3 regions of the Paenibacillus sp. FSL L8-0494 genome follow, and region 1 is predicted to be linked to each of the others. Evidence: riboswitches for the same ligand, from Rfam matches in the RefSeq annotation. Region 1 holds a riboswitch; each other region holds the start of a gene.
The links. A riboswitch is a leader RNA that binds a small molecule or an ion and turns the genes downstream of it on or off. The one in region 1 is predicted to bind cobalamin.
Positions count from the first base shown of each region.

Region 2: linked by a shared signal. The riboswitch ahead of NYE35_RS02720 (anaerobic ribonucleoside triphosphate reductase) and the one ahead of NYE35_RS04825 (DUF4430 domain-containing protein) in region 1 are both predicted to bind cobalamin.
Region 3: linked by a shared signal. The riboswitch ahead of metE (5-methyltetrahydropteroyltriglutamate--homocysteine S-methyltransferase) and the one ahead of NYE35_RS04825 (DUF4430 domain-containing protein) in region 1 are both predicted to bind cobalamin.

Region 1 is NZ_JBBOPQ010000001.1:1,086,184-1,090,444, forward strand. It holds gene NYE35_RS04820 (GAP1-N2 domain-containing protein) at 1-1,801, shown strand, start outside; cobalamin riboswitch at 1,929-2,131, shown strand; gene NYE35_RS04825 (DUF4430 domain-containing protein) at 2,302-4,261, shown strand, end outside.
Region 2 is NZ_JBBOPQ010000001.1:588,073-592,333, forward strand. It holds gene nrdG (anaerobic ribonucleoside-triphosphate reductase activating protein) at 1-289, opposite strand, end outside; gene NYE35_RS02720 (anaerobic ribonucleoside triphosphate reductase) at 286-2,271, opposite strand; cobalamin riboswitch at 2,514-2,748, opposite strand; gene NYE35_RS02725 (MTH1187 family thiamine-binding protein) at 3,127-3,435, shown strand; tRNA gene NYE35_RS02730 (tRNA-Thr) at 3,530-3,601, shown strand.
Region 3 is NZ_JBBOPQ010000001.1:4,993,219-4,997,479, forward strand. It holds gene metE (5-methyltetrahydropteroyltriglutamate--homocysteine S-methyltransferase) at 1-2,084, opposite strand, end outside; cobalamin riboswitch at 2,238-2,443, opposite strand; gene NYE35_RS22685 (undecaprenyl-diphosphate phosphatase) at 2,543-3,403, opposite strand; gene NYE35_RS22690 (DedA family protein) at 3,454-4,077, opposite strand; gene NYE35_RS22695 (FtsX-like permease family protein) at 4,095-4,261, opposite strand, start outside.

The sequences.
Region 1 (4,261 bases):
TAAGGATCACAATTACAGGGTCAGAATCGTGGATTATTTCATCAATGGGATGCTTCATAGTGTGGAAGCGGGCCGCAAGGATATCTTGAGTGCCGCTTACGGGATCATTGAGAGTAATGATGAGTTAAGTGGAGCCTACTTCCAGCGCGTGATGTCTGAAACATATTTCCGTAAGCAGCTACTTGAGCCTTATATGGAATCAAGACTAGCTGCGGCGTCCAGATCTGCGGATATACTGAGCTTTGTACTCCATTGGGGGCGGTTCCTGCCAGTGGCGTTAGAGCAGTCTTTTGCTCAAAATGCTGTGAAGGATTATTTGCTTGAAAAGCTCCAGCTGGAACATGATCCGGTGGCTTCTGTAGCGGAAATTCATGAAATTGTAGATAAGGCAGAAAAAGATCGCCGCAAAGGAACAGGAGTTGCTCCTAAGGCACTCTCCCTAATGCAGGATCTTGCTGCTTCAGCAGATAGATTCTTACTGAACCGCTTATCGCTTTCCGATATGACGCAGGAGGAGCTTCTGGAGGTAGTTTTTTTACGGTATGGTAATGTTGTCGATTGGCAGCCGCCACTGGATAGGATTAGCAAGCAGAAAGAGAATGCGCTGCGTGCAGCATACCGCTGGTTTGGTGAAGAGAAGCCGAATGAAGAGATTTTTACAGGATTGTCTCCGCAGGAACTAGACGATGTGCAGCTACTGGGTCGTCGTTTGCTAAAAGAGGCGCGTGTTCTGGAACCCTTTGAACGGCTTCCGCTAGCCTTCTACTATACAACTCAGCGTGAAGGGGGTCCGCTGGATTACGATGCGCTTCTGGAGCTGCTAAAGCGTAAAGCCGGTTCCGACAAAGAAATCATCTATCGGTTTTTTGCTTGGTCGCAAGGCAATCCTTTATTTACGGTTTCGAATAAAAAGCTGCAACCGGGTTACCGCAAAGCGATTCTGAAGTATTTCCTGAGCAGTGATCGTGAAGCGTTCAAGAATCGGGAATTCCGAAAGAACTATGTCGCGGCAGCTCGGCCTGCTCTGCAAAATGTGTACAATGAAGCCCGCTCCCAACTGGCTTCCCCGCTGGCGCGCTGGATCAGCCGCAGCCGATTTCGACTCTTAATCTCCGGCTCCATTACGGGTATTCTGGTGATTATTGCAATTATCGTATTCAGTATGCTGCGTCCGGATGATACGAAGACGGCTCTGCCGGGGACAAGCCCTGAGCCGACCCCTGTTCAGAGTGCAGGCAATGTGCTGCCTCCGGCTTCAGTATACTTGAAGGATCAGAGCGACGAAGGAGATAAGGGGAGCAGCATATTGGTGTTCACCTTCGCAAGTGCAGATGACTGTGTGCAGTTTCAACCGACTGAGATTAGTTCAATGTCTTCGTCTACAGAGATAGATAAAAGCTTTAAGGTCGCTGCTACGAATGGCACTTGTCCAGTGCCGTCAACGGATGGGACGGATGAGGGAAACGCCGCTGACGATTCAGATGCCGCTGGCACTACTGGAGGAACAGCAGAAGGTGCAGATGCTACTAACGCAGTAGCTGATGCTTCTCCGTCTCCTACGCCTTCCTCTGATACTGAGGACAGCACTGGGTTGCCTTCCGCAACAGCTGTGACTGAAGGTGAACAACCATCATATCAGGTTGAGGTTACATTGGAGCCTGGAGCGACAATTCTAGAGAAAAGTATGATTAAAGCCGGAAGATTTACATTGATCGTAGATCCCGACCCTAATATTCCACCAGCTTCTGATTCAAGTGCTGAACCTTCCCCAACTGCAAGTCCGGAAGGAACAGCCGAATAACAAGCTTTCTGAACAGCAATACCTACCGGCAGGTGGCGTATTGCTGTTCATTTTTTTGCTGCCCTTACTAAGCTTTTCTATAGACATGCTATGTATTAATAGATATGATTATGGATGTCAAAATAAGATACTACATACTGGAAAAGGTGCAGACTCTATCAATCTAGTCGTCTGCTTAAAAGGGAAGTCCGGTGCAAGAGTCCGGCGCGGTCCCGCCACTGTATGTGCGGAGCGTTTCTTCTATAAGCCACTGCCCTGAAGGTAGGGTGGGAAGGTGAAGAACAGCGATGAAGCATTAGCCAGGAGACCTGCCTTTTTTGTGAGCGTTTCTATTCTTCGTGGGGTAAGAATGTGGAACATATACAGATGGACTATCGGCAGGAAGCAAGCGCCGCAGCCTCGATTTGTAATCTTCCCTGACCGCCCTCCAAAGGGGCGGTCTTTATGTTATGCGTCTTATTCCCAGCAGTACCCATTCTTATTCAGAAAGAGGTTAAACAATGAAGAAAATCATGTCTTCCAAGTTTGTAGCACTTGGGCTGGCCTTATTCGTGGTCATTTCAATTCTAGGAACATCTCTTGTTCCGGCAGGACAAATATTTGCAGAAGCGAGCGCTGGCTCTGGTCTGGAAGCAACTGTTGCGGAACGGATTAATGTTGCGGATGCGACTTATGCGGCTGCAGAATATCTCTTGAAAGGTGGCGTGCAATCTGATTGGCAAGCCATTGGATTAGCGCAAGCAGGGTACAAGCTGCCAGCTAGTTACCATTCAGAGCTTGAGAAAAAAGTAAAAGAGGCAGCTGGGAATTTTGCCAATGTCACCGATTATGCTCGAATCGTGCTCGCAGTGAGAGCGATTGGTGCAGATCCTACTAGCTTTGCTGGTAATGGATCAACTCCCGGCTATAATCTGATTGAGAAAATTTATAATAATAGGAAGCTCGGTGAACAGACGCTTAATAATCCGGTATATGCTTTACTTGCGCTGGATTCTGGTAAATATAATATTCCAAGTGACGCGAAATGGACGGTGGATAAGCTTCTTACGGAGATTCTCTCCAAACAAAATCCGGATGGGGGCTTTGCACTAACCTCAGGCACAAGTGAGCCTGATATGACAGCGATAACCTTGACGGCTCTGGCGGCACATAAAAATAATCCCGAAGCCTACTTAGCAGGGCTACAAGCCGTATCCTGGTTATCCGCAGCTCAAGATACCCATGGGGGTTACGGTGACAGTGTTGAAAGTAGCGCACAAGCAATCCTTGGACTCACATCCTTCGGAGTTGATCCTAGTGGATTAGAATACACCAAAAACAATGTGGATCTAATGGAGAACCTGCTTAGCTATCGTCTAGCTGATGGTAGCTTCACCCATAGCCGTGGTGGAAGCAGTAATGTTCTGGCGACAGAGCAAGGGCTTCAGGCGCTGGTTGCCTATAATTTGCTGTATAAAGGAAGCAACAGTAAGCTATACGATTTTTCCAAATCCTCCATTCAGAGCTCACTCATCTACGCTCCTGTAACGATTGAGGGACCACGGGCCACGTTGGCACAAGGGTACGCCTATGCTGGCAACGCACTTGGAGCGTTAGAGAAGCTGGCGCTTCAAACGAACTTGCCGATCACGAATCCTTCGGGCAGTTATGTGACTGGCATCGGAAGTATTGCTGCTGGAAGCTTTGGTGGTTATGACGGATGGATGTATGTTGTATCACGTGACGGAAAATGGATTAATCCCGATGTAGGCATGAGTGATTTTGTACTTAAAGATTCAGATCAGGTACTGGTTTATTATGCCGGAGATGACACTAAGCTTGTGGATTCCGTTACGCTTTCCAAAGCAAATCTTAAAGAGGGCGATTCTTTTAACGTCATTGTAACTAGTAAGACGTGGAAATGGGACGCTGCTACGAACACTTCCTCTCCTGTAACTGCAAAAGCTGCGGGTGTTCAGGTCCAAATTGGAGCTCAGACGGTAACGACGAATGCTAAAGGTGAGGCCGTATTCTCAGGAAATGTGCCCGCAGGTGACTATACACTGACTGTAACTGGCTACCGTGAAGGCAAAGCCCCAACGATTGCTAAATATACAAAAGCTATAAAGGTAATTTCTAAGAATGTAACAGCTTCTCTTACCGTTGAAGGCCCGGAAGGATTGATTAGTGAAGGGACTTTAAAAGCCTCCAATGCTCTTGAAGCGTTGCAGCAACTAGGGTCTACCGATGATTTTAAAGTAGATATCACCAAATCGTCTTATGGCAACTTTGTATCAGGTATCCATGGAGTTTCGCAAGGTACTTACGACGGATGGTGGAGCTTCGTAGTATCACGCGGCGGGGAGTGGATATATCCAAGTGTGGGTATGGATGCGTTCGAACTACAGGAATCCGATCGTGTGCTTGTCTATTATGCAGGTGAAAATACACAGGTTATAGATTCTGTGGCGCTTTCCCCAA
Region 2 (4,261 bases), 500 kb from region 1:
AGAAGCCTGGCAGTACAGCGCGAAGCTCATGAATGAACCCCAGCAACTCTTCTGCTGAGAAAAAAGGATCGCCGCCTGCCAGTGTCAGACCATCCAGCAAAGGGTTAGCGGCGATTTCTGCAATAATTTCATGTTGTCGTTCTAAGGTGAAGACTTCTCCATATTTAAAGTTCCATGTCTCGGGATTAAAACATCCCGGGCAACGATGGCGGCAGCCGCTGAGAAAGAGGACGGCCCGCATGCCCTCTCCCTCGTTAATCGACTCCGGATAGTAACCGCAAATATTCATAGATGCTTAACGCGATCCCGTACTTCAGCTTGTTTGGCGGCATTAAAGCGGGTCTGATAGTCGCCGGTTAAATAACCTGTAACTCTGCGCAAACGGCGGATGTGCACGTCATTCTCATGTGCGTTGCAGGAAGGACAGTTTGTCCCAATTACGCCTTCGTATCCACAGCTGGAGCAGCGGTCAATCGGATGGTTAATGCTGAAATAGCTGACCTGTTGTTCGAGCGCATATTTAATGATTTTGATAAAAGCCGATGGGTTGTTGCGGGCATTGCCGTTTAATTCGACATAAGAAATAGCCCCGGCATTGCAATATTCATGGAAAGGAGCTTCCAAGCTGATCTTCTGAGCAGCACCCAGATCGAAGTATACAGGGATGTGAAAAGAGTTCGTATAATATTCACGGTCGGTTACGCCCGGAATGGAACCCAGTACCTTGCGGTCAACTTTTGTGAATTTACCGGACAAACCTTCTGCTGGAGTTGCGAACAGAGTGATGTTGAGATCCAGTTCCTCACTTTTCCGATCGCAATAGTCCCGCATATGACGCACAATAGCCAGCGCCTTGGCATGAACTTCCATATCCTCGCCATGGTGTTTGCCGTACATAGCTTTCATACATTCCGCCATACCGATGAAGCCAAGAGACAGACTGCCATGCTTTAGCAGATCGCCTACAGTGTCATCAGGTGCAAGATGCTCGCCGCCTTCCCAGACGCCTTCTCGCATCATGAAATCGGAAGCTTTAGCTTTTTGTGCGGTTTGAATGTGGAACCGATGAAGAAGTCCTTCCAGCGCAATATCCATATAATGATTTAGATCTTCATAGAAGCCAGCTTCGTCTGCGATGGTACGTCTGCCTGTTACTGTGCCGTGTGCCAGACCTAGCCGAACCAGATTCAGTGTATTAAAGGAAAGGTTGCCCTTTCCAGAGCAATGATTACGACCAAAACGGTCACCGAGCACTCGGGTTCGGCAGCCCATTGTAGCGAACTCCGTATCAGGATCACTTGGATCATAATACTGCAAGTTGAGCGGAGCGTCCAGATTAGCGAAGTTTGGATATAGTCTGCGCGCAGAACATTCAGCCGCTTTTAGGAACAGTTCATAGTTAGGATCGCCTTGTTGTTGATTGATTCCTTGCTTGCATTTGAAGATTTGAATCGGGAACACTGGTGTTTCTCCGCTGCCAAGTCCGTTCATAGTTGCGGTTAGCAGAGAACTGATCACAAGCTGACCTTCTGGTGAAGTACAAGTACCGTAGTTGATGCTGGTAAACGGTATTTGTCCACCGGATCGGCTGGACATGGTATTCAGATTATGTACCATACTTTCAGCCGCTTGCAGGGTTTCGATTTCGGTTTCCTTTAGTGCAAAACGGAACGCTCTTGGATATAACTCCGCCAGATCGGTCCGGCTCATCGTAATCTCGCCCAAAGATTCATCAGCTTGTCCTTCTTCAAAATAATCCAGACCCTTGCGGAACAGCTTGGCGAAGGATTTGGTTACATAAGGTGCCAGATCATAGTCGAGTTTATTGGCGGATACACCACCATATTGAGCATTTTGCTGGGATTGGAAAATAATCGCTACCAGAGACATAGCAGTCATTATTGAGTTCGGAGGACGAACGCTGCCGTTGCCGGTATTGAAACCTTCACGGAGAAGTTTATCAAACGGGATAAAAATACAGTTCGTCGTTCCAATCGCGTATTGATCCAGATCATGCACATAGACGACATTGTCATCAATAGCCTGCACTAGCTGCGGCGGCATCGTAAAATTGCGGGCGTACCATTTTGAATATTCACTGCCGAACTTGCTCATTTTACCGGAGAAACTCTCTCCATTCAAATTGGCATTCTCGCGCAATAGGTCCATATCCCGACTGTCGATAATATCCCGGCCTAAATCAATGAGCTCTTCTAAAAGAACTTCCCGTGCATTTTCTACTCCATTAAATTGTCTCTCCAACAACGTCATTGTACAGCTCTCCTCTCAGTATAAAAGAAAAACATCTATCATCAAATCCATATATCCATAGGAAGTTGGACTGCCATAAGCAGTCGTATATTTGTTCTGATTACATAAAAAAAGCATCCCCTACCCGAGGATGGCAGAAAATGCCCGATGCGTTATGTAAATATCCACACGGATATTTGCAGAGGTCTCTACGTAGATGACCGCATGCGGACACCATCCCTGTTCCTCGCAGGCATCAATAGTTGGTGTCGTCGAAACAGGTAGGTCTCCTGGCTTCCGTGGGATCTCTCGGCGCCTTCCCAAGGGTGTTCCTAACCCTCAGTGGCATCTGCCGGGAGATGTGGATTCTCAAGCTTCCCAGAAGCTTAAGAAGGCCATCCGGTTACAGTGGCGGGACCGCAGCGGATTCTCACCGCGCTTCCCTATTAAGCTCTAAATCCGGTTAAGGATCAAAGCGCCTGTCTCCACTATATTTTGTTGTCGTTAGATAAAAATAACCCAAGATGTTGTGTTTGTAAACAGTTTTTTAGAAAACCCGCGCGGGGAGCGGGTTCTTTAAAAGTACTCCACAAATGATCCACAGGCTGTCCATAAGTAATCCACAATTGATCCACAGGGAGATGCGAAATGATTCATAAATTGTCCGAAAAGATGCCACAAAGAGTCCATAAATATAGTGCAGATGACCCTAGAATTTGCGCATGAGAAAATACTCTTAGCCCAAAGTCATATTTTGGAGTAATCAGAAGAAATAGAAGAGATAAGGGAGGATAATCTTGCTTAGTTTGTGACAGAGCGGTGGAATTGTTACAATGGAAGAAGATAGGTACTATAAAATTTCGAGGAGGTATTCTCATGCCTATTGCTGAAGTTACAGTTATTCCAATTGGAACAGGCAGTACCAGTCTTAGCAGCTATGTTGCGGATATGCAGCGGGTGCTGAAGACAGTAGAAGGGATTACATATGAACTTACGTCCATGGGGACGATCATCGAAGGGCCTCTGCAACGCATTTTTGCCGCGGTAGAAGCTTTGCATGAGTCTCCTTTTGCCGCAGGTGCAGAACGTGTCTCTACCTCACTTAAAATAGACGACCGCCGCGATAAACCCTCCACTAGCCGTGGAAAGTTAGAGTCTGTGGAGCGTAAGCTACAGGTAGATTAGCAGTTTAGGAGGGCGGAAAACAGGGAGAAATAGGCTTGCGTTTCTGGCTGAAAGTTGTATAATATTTTTTGTTTGACAGAAAAATCAGCCTTAAGCTGGTGTAGCTCAGGGGTAGAGCAACGCACTCGTAATGCGTAGGCCGGGGGTTCAATTCCCTTCACCAGCATCCCAAAAAACCATATGTGGCGCGGATTTCCGAGGGTTCGGGACCGCGTCATTTTTCATTGAATCCCCTGACTTCTACCATTCTTCTAAAAGATAAGACATGGCGAAATCGCTAATGAAAACGGTATGACTAGTGGTCACTGTCGAGCAGATGGAAGGTGTGTCGCAAGCTGACAGCAGTCAGAATGAAGGATGGTGGAGGAGGAGCAGCATAAGCTGCTTTTCTCTTGCGGGGGCAGATTGGTTAGATGGTAATTACTATAAAAATAAAAAAAGACACCACAAGGTGTCTTAGTACAGATACTTTTCGCTCGAATTTCACGAGCTCGTCAGTGAACTGAGTTCATAAGCAAGACTGGCTACGGCTAACAGATGAAGAGATAAAGTAATATCAATGTTAAAATGTGCGGTAATATTAATTTTCATAGATAACCACGCTCCTAAAGTATAAATACACATAAAGAAAACTTTATAAAGCGCTTGGCCTGCCATCATCAGTGCCAGGTAGCCATCCTGTACAGACGCCTTAGCGTTTCGACAGTAACATTATACTTAATGTTTTGTGTTTTGCAAACCAAAGCCCCCTTAAGACTGAAATAATGAGCAATGTGACAATTATGTCATTCTGAATTGAATATTGTTAGGTTAATCGATGGGGAAG
Region 3 (4,261 bases), 3.9 Mb from region 1:
AGACCGATTCCTTTATCATAGGCCTGCTCCTCAAAGCTGATAATCAGCTCACCATGGCTACGTGAAGTCTCAATGGAGATTACATCAGCATCCATAGCCGATATTGAATCGATCATGTCATTAAATTCGCTATAGCACATATGCGTATGAATTTGTGTCGTAGCCTTCACATGGTTCGTGGCAACACGGAACGACTTCACTGCCCAGTTCAGGTAATGCTCACGGTCTTCTGCCTTTAGCGGAAGTCCTTCACGAATAGCCGGCTCATCCACTTGAATCATTTCGATGCCTGCATCTTCCAACGCTTTTACTTCATGGCGAAGGGCAAGAGCAATTTGATTGGCTACCTCTTCCCGGCTGAGATCATCACGTACAAATGACCAATTGAGGATAGTAACAGGGCCCGTCAACATTCCTTTAACCGGAAGCTTCGTCAACGATTGTGCATAGACGCTTTCTTTAACAGTCATAGGCTGTATAAATGCAATATCCGCGTAGATCACCGGCGGCTTAACGCAACGGGAACCGTAGGATTGAACCCAGCCATTACTAGTAAACAAGTATCCATCCAGCTTTTCTCCGAAAAACTCCACCATATCTGTACGCTCGAACTCGCCGTGGACCAGAACATCCAGACCTAGCTTTTCTTGGAAGGTAATTGCATCCGCGATCTGCTCACGAACAAATCCATCATAACGCTCCTGATTCCAGACCCCTTTACGCCATTTCAATCTCGCCTGGCGCACTTCGACTGTCTGCGGAAAGCTACCAATTGTAGTGGTTGGCAGAAGTGGAAGCTGCCATTTCTCTTGCTGCACCTTTAAGCGCTCAGCAAAAGGCAGACTGCGTTGGTCTGGTAGAGCTGCAAGTGCAAGCACTTGCTCCGCCACATCCTTACGGCCACGCTCAGGTAGTGCGCGGAACGCTGCAATAGCTTCACGACTAGCGGCCAGCGCTGCTTGAGAAGCTTCTCCTTTATCTGCGATGGCTGCTCCGAGCAGACTAAGCTCTTTAAGCTTCTCATCGGCAAAGGCTAACGCATTCTTAACTGTCGCCTTCAGCTTCACTTCACCTTGAACGGTGACTGGGACATGCAGCAGACTGCAAGAAGGCTGAAGAATAAGACGATCAAGCGGTACATGAATGCTGAGCTTTTCTACCAGTTGCAGCTTGGCGTCTAAATCGGAACGCCAAATGTTCCGTCCATCAATAATTCCGGCACCCAGCCATTTGTCCTTCGGCCAGCCAAGACGTTCGATGGAAGCCAGATTCGTTCCACCATCGTGCACAAAGTCAAGACCCAAGCCTTGAACAGGCAGCTCTAGCAGTGCCTCCAGCGGCTCAGCAGCTTCAAAATACGTCTGTAAAATAATATTCAAGCCCGGCACGGAGCCGGCAATGTCTGTGTATATCGAGTTAAGCAGTGTTAATTCTTCTTTACTTATGCCTGTAACAATCGCTGGCTCATCGATTTGTACCCAGCTTACCCCTTCTTGCTTCAGTTCCTGTAGCAGTTGAACATAGACTGGAACAAAACGTGCAGCAATCTTGGCGATATCTGCCGCTGCGTAACCTTTGGACAGCTTAAGGAAGGTATACAGACCTAAAAGTACCGGTTTACCTTCAATCCCTGCCTGCGATTTAGCAAAACGATAAGCCGCTAGAGGTTTGTTTTCAGTCAGGCGTGGTGTTTGTGTGCCGATCTCTGGAACGATATAGTGATAGTTCGTATTGAACCATTTGGTCATCTCGCAGGCAGTAGCCTCAGCATTACCACGGGCCATTGCAAAATAAAGATCAAGCCCGATGTCGCCGCCATCATACGCATACCGTGGAGGTACGATTCCAAACATAACAGCCGCATCCAACACATGATCATAAAATGTAAAATCATTTACCGGAATAAGCTCAATTCCTGCTTCTTGCTGGGTCTTCAAATGCTGCAGCTGGATTGCTGCCATTTCGGAGCGGAATTGCTCCTCATTTATTTTCCCCTGCCAGAATGCCTCCAGTGCCTTTTTCCATTCGCGGTTCTTTCCGATTCTCGGATATCCAAGATTGCTTACTTTTACCTTATTCGTCATTTCGATACACTCCCTCTTCAATCTCTTATTTCAAACTCCAAAACTACTTGCTTTCCTATAAAAAAGAGCGCCCTTCCCTAAAAAAGTCAAAGGGAAAGACGCCCATGATATACCCATGGTACGTCTAACACCTCCCTATCTTCCGTAGGTGAAGCAGTGCTGTTGAAACAGGCAGGTCTCCTGGCTAGCGGCGTCAACATCTTGAGCAGTCTTCCCAGCAGTAGTAAATTGCCAGTGACCTCTGTTGCTCGAGATTCTTCCGTTACAGTGGCGGGACCGCATCGGCTTCGAACCGAATTTCCCTATTAAGCCTACCGAATTACTATTTTCCGGTCAGCACCTGTCTCCGATATCATTCATCATTTGAGTGTCTTAATCTGATGTCATCATACGTGAAAGCCCCAGCAATCTGCAATAGATTACTGGGGCTTCTGTTATATCGATTCCTTATAACGGACTTAGAAAAATACGAAATATACTACAGCAGCAAGAATTATACGGTATATAGCAAACGGTAAGAGCTTGATACGATTGATCAGTTTTAAGAAGAAACGCATCGATAACAGCGCAAATAGGAAGGCACTAATAAAGCCTGCAATAAAAAACGGCAGCGCGTCCATGGTGAAATATTGCCAGTTCTTCATCAGTGACAACAGACTGGCACCTGCCATGATGGGTACTGCCATAATAAACGTAAAATCAGCAGCGGCACGATGGCTCATCCCGAGGATTACGCCACCAGAAATCGTCGAGCCCGAGCGTGAAAATCCAGGCCATAACGAAAAACACTGTACAAGACCTACACCAAGTGCCTGTTTGTATGTAATCTGATCTACACTCTCAGTTCTGATCTTCTTCGGCCCAAACAGATCCGCAATAATCATTAATATAGCCCCGATCACTAGACCAATTAACACCGTTGAGGTAGAGAATAAATGCTCATCAATATAATCATTAAACAGAACACCTAACACACCTGCAGGCACTAACCCTACCAGAACCTGTGTCAGCTTGAGGTGCCCCCCCTGCTCTAACTGCGGTAGCTTCTCTGTTACAGGGTCCAACTGCTTACGGCTGAAACGCCTTAAGCCCAACAGATCAATGAATCGATTTCTAAAAATCACAACAACCGCTAATATAGAACCCAGTTGAATAACTATTTTGAAGGTATTTGCCGTATATTGTCCAAATAACTCCTGTGATTTCAGCCACATATCATCAACAATAATCATATGACCCGTGGAGGATACTGGAGCAAATTCGGTTAAACCTTCAACAAGCCCCAAAATAATGGCTTTAATAATCGTTAATAGCTCCATGTGTTTCCCTCCTTTTCAATAGTCATTTCTATTATCAGTCCACTACCCGCTTAGCCCTCAGTGTTCATTCTCCGGCTGCGTTTGCGGAAGTACAGAAACCCAAGAATAACTAATCCACCAGCAATTAGTACATAGACTACATTGGAGTACACGTCCATGTACATAGCAATGTCTTCCCAGGATTCTCCTAAAGCCGCGCCAATAAGCACAAGCAGCAAATTCCATCCCAATGTGCCAATCGTTGTGAAGATCATAAATACTCCAAATTTCATGCCCGACATTCCCGCCGGAATCGAAATCAGACTGCGGACCAGCGGAACCATCCGACAAAACAATACAGTCCAGTAGCCATATTTATCAAACCAGGCGTCAGCCTTGTGGATATCTTTTTTAGTGACGCGAATTAGGCCCCCCCAGCGTTCAACCAGTTTCTCTAACCGGCTCACATCCAATAATCGGCCAATATAATAGAGAATTACTGCACCCAGTAGTGATCCAGCCGTGGCAGCAATGATTACACCAGGGATCGTTAAGCTCGTCGTAGTGGTCATAAATCCTCCAAAGGGCAGGATCACTTCTGAAGGAATTGGTGGAAATATATTTTCAAAGGCCAGCATCAGAAAAATACCGAAGTAACCAAACTGCTCCATAAAATCTGTAATCCATGCTTGCATCTTGTTACCCCCATTTCTCATATCAAGTTCTTCTTCAGGTTGCGTAAATAGCGGCTGCGAATAAAAAAGAAGTATAGTCCTTGAGCAGCCAAATATCCGAGTAACACCGCGCCTGTCTCCGTTGCGATAGATAAGTAGAACAACCGTTGAAGCGCAATAAAGGCAAACACACTGTGTAAAATAG